DNA from 2 places in the Streptomyces sp. NPDC014764 genome. Region 2 is predicted to be linked to the other one. Evidence: predicted binding sites of a transcription regulator. Region 2 holds the regulator's gene; the other holds the start of a gene.
The links. The regulator HrcA, encoded in region 2, represses chaperone genes, less so after heat shock. The targets are predictions, from matches to a motif close to TTNGCACTCNGNNNNNCNGAGTGCNAA.

Region 1 (3,405 bases), on a different contig from region 2:
AAGGGGCTCCAGGAGCTGATCAGGCTCGGGCTCGTCGAGGACAAGCCGTACAAGATCTTCGGTGCGCAGGCGCAGGGGTGCTCGCCGGTCTCCACGGCGTACAAGGCCGGGCACGACGTCGTCCGCCCGCAGAAGCCGGACACGATCGCCAAGTCGCTGGCGATCGGCAACCCGGCGGACGGGCCGTACGTGCTGGACATCGCGCGTCGCACGGGCGGCGCGGTGGAGGACGTCACGGACGCGCAGGTGGTCGACGCGATCAAGCTGCTGGCGCGGACCGAGGGGATCTTCGCGGAGACCGCGGGCGGGGTCACGGTCGGCGTGACGAAGAAGCTGATCGAGGACGGCGTGCTGGATCCGTCCCTCACCACGGTGGTGTTGAACACCGGCGACGGGCTCAAGACGCTGGACGCTGTGGCGGGGACGGGACTCACGGCGACGATTCGGCCCAGTCTCGAGTCGTTCCGTGAGGCCGGGCTCGTCTGAGAGCCGCTTCGCCGCCGTCCGCGGGCCGGTGAGGGCTGTTCGCGCCCGCGCGGCGGCAGCCGCGAATCCGACACAGCCCCGCGCCCCTGACGTTGTCACCTGACCGGAGGTTCAAAGTGAGCGTTACCGTTCGTATTCCTACCATTCTGCGCACCTACACCGGGGGCAAGGCCGAGGTGGCCGCCGAGGGGGCCACCCTGGGCGAGGTCATCCAGGACCTCGAGAAGAACCACACCGGCATCGCCGCGCGCGTCCTGGACGACCAGGGCAAGCTGCGCCGGTTCGTGAACGTGTACGTCAACGACGACGACGTGCGCTTCGAGCAGGGGCTGGAGACGGCCACCCCGGAGGGCGCCGGCGTCTCGATCATCCCGGCAGTCGCCGGAGGCTGATCATTACCTTCGGTAATGACCGTTACCGAGCGTTTGGGGCATTGCCCCCTCCGTGAGAGATCCGGAGGGGGCAATTCCATGGGATTGAGCGCGGTAGAGTTGGGGAACGCGCTCCCGATCCATTGATCGAGAATCACGAATTCCTGCCGCAGACCCGACTGGATGTAGCCAAAGTGCGGGCTCCTTTCGCGGCTTTTGTCTCCTTTGCCCGGCCCGACTTGCCCTGAATTCTGGCGAATTCTTGCCACATTCCGGACCGGTGGCGTCCAGATTTCTCGTCCGATTGACCTGTTGCAGACGGCAGTTGGACAGATACATTCAGCCGCGGTCGACGCGTTCCGGCGCACGCCCCCAACCGTTGGGGGGTGAGGTCTGACCCGGGTCCGCGAAGTGTGGATCTGTGCAAGGGCCAGTAATAGGGGAGTTAGGCATGGCTCAGGGCACCGTCAAGTGGTTCAACGCGGAGAAGGGGTACGGCTTCATCGCGGTCGACGGTGGTGCGGATGTTTTCGTCCACTACAGCGCGATCCAGATGGACGGCTACCGCACCCTTGAAGAGGGCCAGCGGGTCGAGTTCGAGATCTCGCAGGGTCAGAAGGGCCCGCAGGCCGACATGGTTCGCGTCACCGCCTGAACGCGCTACCAGCAGCACGCGACATCTTCTGCCGGCGACAGGGCCCGCACCCTCCGGGGTGCGGGCCCTTCGTCATGTCCTAGGCGCACGCGCCGCGCGCGCCGTGTTCGCCCGAGGCTGAGCGTGGACGTGAGCCCTTGGCGCCACTGGCTCGCAGGCCCCTCGGGAGCCCCTCGAACTTGCCGCCGCTCCGCGAGCGCGCCTTGCACTCTCGGGGGTCGAGTGCTAATCATTGGCGTTAGCACTCTGAAGGTGAGAGTGACAACGAAGGACCGGGTCGGTGAGGCCCGCCAGGTCACGTGGGGCAAGGAACCACACGGCCGGCGAGCCGTCCGTCGCGGGCGCGGGCGCGGTCCGAAGGAATCACCCCCAGTCCTGGAGGGACCACTTCACATGGCCAAGATCATCGCGTTCGACGAGGAGGCGCGGCGCGGCCTCGAGCGCGGCATGAACCAGCTCGCGGACGCCGTGAAGGTGACGCTCGGCCCCAAGGGCCGCAACGTCGTCCTCGAGAAGAAGTGGGGCGCCCCCACGATCACCAACGATGGTGTCTCCATCGCCAAGGAGATCGAGCTCGAGGACCCGTACGAGAAGATCGGCGCCGAGCTGGTCAAGGAAGTCGCCAAGAAGACGGACGACGTCGCCGGTGACGGTACGACCACGGCGACCGTTCTCGCCCAGGCCCTGGTCAAGGAGGGCCTGCGCAACGTCGCCGCCGGCGCCAACCCGATGGCCCTGAAGCGCGGTATCGAGAAGGCCGTCGAGGCCGTCTCCGCCGCCCTGCTGGAGCAGGCGAAGGATGTCGAGACCAAGGAGCAGATCGCTTCCACGGCCTCCATCTCCGCCGCCGACGTCCAGATCGGTGAGCTCATCGCCGAGGCCATGGACAAGGTCGGCAAGGAAGGCGTCATCACCGTCGAGGAGTCCCAGACCTTCGGTCTGGAGCTGGAGCTCACCGAGGGTATGCGCTTCGACAAGGGCTACATCTCGGCGTACTTCGCCACCGACATGGAGCGTATGGAGGCCGTCCTCGACGACCCGTACATCCTGATCGCCAACTCCAAGATCTCCAACGTCAAGGACCTGCTCCCGCTCCTGGAGAAGGTCATGCAGTCGGGCAAGCCGCTGCTGATCATCGCCGAGGACGTCGAGGGCGAGGCCCTGTCGACCCTGGTCGTCAACAAGATCCGCGGCACCTTCAAGTCCGTCGCCGTCAAGGCCCCGGGCTTCGGCGACCGCCGCAAGGCCATGCTCGGCGACATCGCCATCCTCACGGGCGGCGAGGTCATCTCCGAGGAGGTCGGCCTCAAGCTGGAGAACGCCTCCCTCGACCTGCTGGGCAAGGCCCGCAAGGTGGTCATCACCAAGGACGAGACCACCATCGTGGACGGCGCCGGCTCCGCCGACCAGGTCCAGGGCCGCGTGAACCAGATCCGCGCCGAGATCGAGAACAGCGACTCGGACTACGACCGCGAGAAGCTGCAGGAGCGCCTGGCGAAGCTCGCCGGCGGTGTCGCGGTCATCAAGGCCGGCGCCGCCACCGAGGTGGAGCTCAAGGAGCGCAAGCACCGCATCGAGGACGCCGTGCGCAACGCCAAGGCGGCCGTCGAGGAGGGCATCGTCGCCGGTGGTGGCGTGGCCCTGCTGCAGGCCTCCCAGGTGTTCGAGAAGCTGGAGCTCGAGGGTGACGAGGCGACCGGCGCCAACGCCGTGAAGCTCGCCCTGGAGGCCCCGCTGAAGCAGATCGCCGTCAACGGTGGTCTCGAGGGCGGCGTCGTCGTGGAGAAGGTCCGCAACCTCACGGTCGGCCACGGTCTGAACGCCGCGACCGGCGAGTACGTCGACATGATCGCCGAAGGCATCATCGACCCGGCCAAGGTGACGCGCTCCGCG
Region 2 (3,405 bases):
GCCCGTTGAAAGCGTCCTTCAACCGCGAGAACAACCCCTGCTGTCCGGGCTGGAACTGCCCCGTGGGCCGTTCCTCGCCGCGCAGCTTGGCCAGCTCGCGGAGCAGGCGCTCCTGCTCCGGGTCCAGCTTGGTCGGGGTCTGCACCTCGACGTGCACGATGAGGTCACCGCGACCGCCGCCGCGCAGGTGCGTGACGCCCCGGCCGTGCAGCGGGATCGACTGGCCGGACTGGGTGCCGGGCCGGATGTCGACCTCCTCCAGGCCGTCCAGCGTCTCCAGCGGCACCTTGGTGCCGAGCGACGCCGCTGTCATCGGCAGCGTGACCGTGCAGTGCAGGTCGTCGCCGCGCCGCTGGAACTGCGAGTGCGGCAGCTCGTGGATCTCCACGTACAGGTCGCCGGCGGGACCGCCGCCGGGGCCGACCTCGCCCTCGCCCGCCAGCTGGATCCGGGTGCCGTTGTCGACACCGGCCGGGATCTTGACCGTGAGCGTGCGGCGGGAGCGGACCCGGCCGTCGCCCGCGCACTCCGGGCAGGGCGTGGGCACGACCGTGCCGAAGCCCTGGCACTGCGGGCAGGGGCGCGAGGTCATGACCTGGCCGAGGAAGGACCGGGTGACCTGCGAGACCTCACCGCGGCCGCGGCACATGTCGCAGGTCTGCGCGGTGGTGCCCGGCGCGGCGCCCTCACCGCTGCACGTGGTGCAGACGACGGCCGTGTCGACCTGGATGTCCTTGGTCGTGCCGAAGGCGGCCTCGTCCAGCTCCACCTCGATCCGGATCATCGCGTCCTGGCCGCGGCGGGTGCGCGAGCGCGGTCCGCGCTGCGACGCCGTGCCGAAGAACGCGTCCATGATGTCGGAGAAGTTGCCGAAGCCCCCGGCCCCGAAGCCGCCCGCGCCACCGGCGCCGCCGGCCTGCGACAGAGGGTCGCCGCCGAGGTCGTAGACCTGCTTCTTCTGCGGGTCCGACAGCACCTCGTAGGCGGCGTTGATCTCCTTGAACCGCTCCTGGGTCTTCGGATCCGGATTGACGTCCGGATGCAGCTCGCGAGCGAGCCGCCGGAAGGCCTTCTTGATCTCTTCCTGCGACGCGTCGCGGCGTACGCCGAGTACGGCGTAGTAGTCCGTGGCCACCTATGACTCCGCCAGGATCTGTCCGACGTACCGTGCCACTGCGCGTACCGCTCCCATCGTTCCGGGGTAGTCCATGCGGGTCGGTCCGACCACGCCGAGCTTGGCGACAGCCTCGCCGCCCGAACCGTAGCCGACCGACACGACGGACGTGGAGTTGAGTCCTTCGTGGGCGTTCTCGTGACCGATCCGTACGGTCACACCCGGATCCTGCGCCTCGCCGAGCAGCTTGAGGAGCACGACCTGCTCCTCGAGCGCCTCCAGGACGGGCCGGATCGTGAGGGGGAAGTCGTGGCCGAAGCGGGTGAGGTTGGCGGTACCGCCGATCATCAGCCGCTCCTCGTTCTCCTCGACGAGCGTCTCCAGGAGAGTGGAGAGCACCGTGGAGACCGTACCGCGGTCGTCGGCCTCGAACGCCTCCGGGAGGTCCTCCACCAGACCGGGCACATCGGTGAACCGGCGGCCCGCGACCCGGCTGTTGAGCCGCGCCCGCAGGTCGGCCAGGGACGCCTCCCCGAACGGCGCCGGGCAGTCGACCATGCGCTGCTCGACCCGGCCGGTGTCGGTGATCAGCACCAGCATCAGCCGCGCCGGGGCGAGGGCCAGCAGCTCCACGTGCCGCACCGTCGACCGGGTCAGCGAGGGGTACTGCACCACGGCGACCTGCCGGGTGAGCTGCGCGAGCAGCCGCACCGTGCGGGCCACGACGTCGTCGAGGTCGACGGCGCCCTCGAGGAAGTTCTGGATGGCCCGCCGCTCGGGCGGGCTCATCGGCTTGACGCCGGCCAGCTTGTCGACGAACAGCCGGTAGCCCTTGTCGGTGGGAATGCGCCCGGCGCTGGTGTGCGGCTGGGCGATGAAGCCCTCGTCCTCCAGGGCCGCCATGTCGTTGCGCACGGTGGCCGGGGAGACGCCGAGGTTGTGCCGCTCGGTGAGGGCCTTCGACCCGACGGGCTCCTCGGTGCCCACGTAGTCCTGGACGATCGCGCGCAACACCTGGAGCCTGCGTTCACTGAGCATCGCGCACACCTCCAGCTGGCTTCCGCCCGGTAACGGCCCTGGCACTCTTCGCACGCGAGTGCCAGACTTCCCCGGCCCAGTGTACGGCCGGGGGGTACGACGACGGCAAGGCCGGTCCGCGCGGTGGTGCCGGGTGACGTCGTCCCCGCTAGCGTCCCGGTCATGACCGTGACTTGGGAAGAGTCGGGATGGGAGCAACTGGCGCCGGGGGTCGGGCGGCGCAGGCTTCCGGGGTGGGACTGCACCGCGGGGCTCGTGCTGGGCGCGGACGGCGTCCTGGCCGTGGACGCGGGCTCGTCCCTCGCCGAGGGCGCGCGGTTGCGGACCGAGGCGCGGGAGCTGGCCGGCCGCCGTGTGACACATCTCGCGCTCACCCATCCCCACTTCGACCACGTGCTCGGGGCGCCGGCGTTCGCGGACGCGGAGGTGTACGGCGCGGTCGGCCTGGGCGTGGCGCTCGCCGGGCGGGGGCGGGAGGAGCTGCGGGCGGACGCGGTGCGCTGGGGTCTCGGGCCGGCGGCGGCCGACGAGGCGGTGGCGGCGCTGGCCGCGCCCCGGCACGCGGTGTCCGGCGAGTGGACGCTGGACCTGGGCGGAGGCCGCCGGGCGCTGCTGGCGAACGTGGGTCCCGGTCATACGGCGTACGACCTTGCGGTGCTGGTGCCCGGCGACCCTGACGTGGTGTTCTGCGGCGACCTGGTCGAGGAGTCGGACGAGCCGCAGGCGGGCCCGGACGCCGTGCCGTCCCGCTGGCCGGCCGCGCTGGACCGGCTGCTGCGGCTGGGCGGCGAGGACGCGGTGTACGTCCCCGGTCACGGCGCGGTGGTCGACGCGGCGTTCGTACGGGCCCAACGGGACGCGCTGGCGGCACGGTTCGGCGTGTCGGAGTGATCACCGCCCGGACGTTCCTCGTATCGTCGGCAGAATGCGCCAGTACTCCGCCGATCTGACCCCTCCGTGGAAGAAGCCGCAGTCCGTCCCCGAGGTGCCGGCCGAGCCGGGCCTCGTGGTGGAGGAACCCGGCACCGGGTTCTGCGGCGCCGTGATCCGCTGCGAGGCCGGCACGGTGACCCTGGAGGACCGCTTCGGCAAGCACCGGGTGTTCCCGCTGGAGCCGCGCGGGTTCCTGCTGGAGGGCCGCGTGGTCACACTGGTCCGCCCCTCCTCCGGCCCGGCCCGCCCCACCCGCACGGCGTCCGGCTCGGTCGCCGTCCCCGGCGCACGGGCGCGCGTGGCCCGCGCGGGGCGCATCT

Region 1: groL (chaperonin GroEL) is a predicted target of HrcA. The motif match lies at 1,715-1,741, and genes of this name have one in related genera.

The regions. Positions count from the first base shown of each region.
Region 1 is NZ_JBIBXY010000011.1:42,847-46,251, forward strand. Features, by position in the region: gene thrC (threonine synthase) at 1-486, shown strand, start outside; gene ACF1AG_RS23960 (ubiquitin-like small modifier protein 1) at 603-878, shown strand; gene ACF1AG_RS23965 (cold-shock protein) at 1,309-1,512, shown strand; gene groL (chaperonin GroEL) at 1,906-3,405, shown strand, end outside.
Region 2 is NZ_JBIBXY010000001.1:633,061-636,465, forward strand. Features, by position in the region: gene dnaJ (molecular chaperone DnaJ) at 1-1,135, opposite strand, end outside; gene hrcA (heat-inducible transcriptional repressor HrcA) at 1,136-2,152, opposite strand; gene ACF1AG_RS02925 (MBL fold metallo-hydrolase) at 2,315-3,043, shown strand; gene ACF1AG_RS02930 (DUF3097 domain-containing protein) at 3,078-3,405, shown strand, end outside.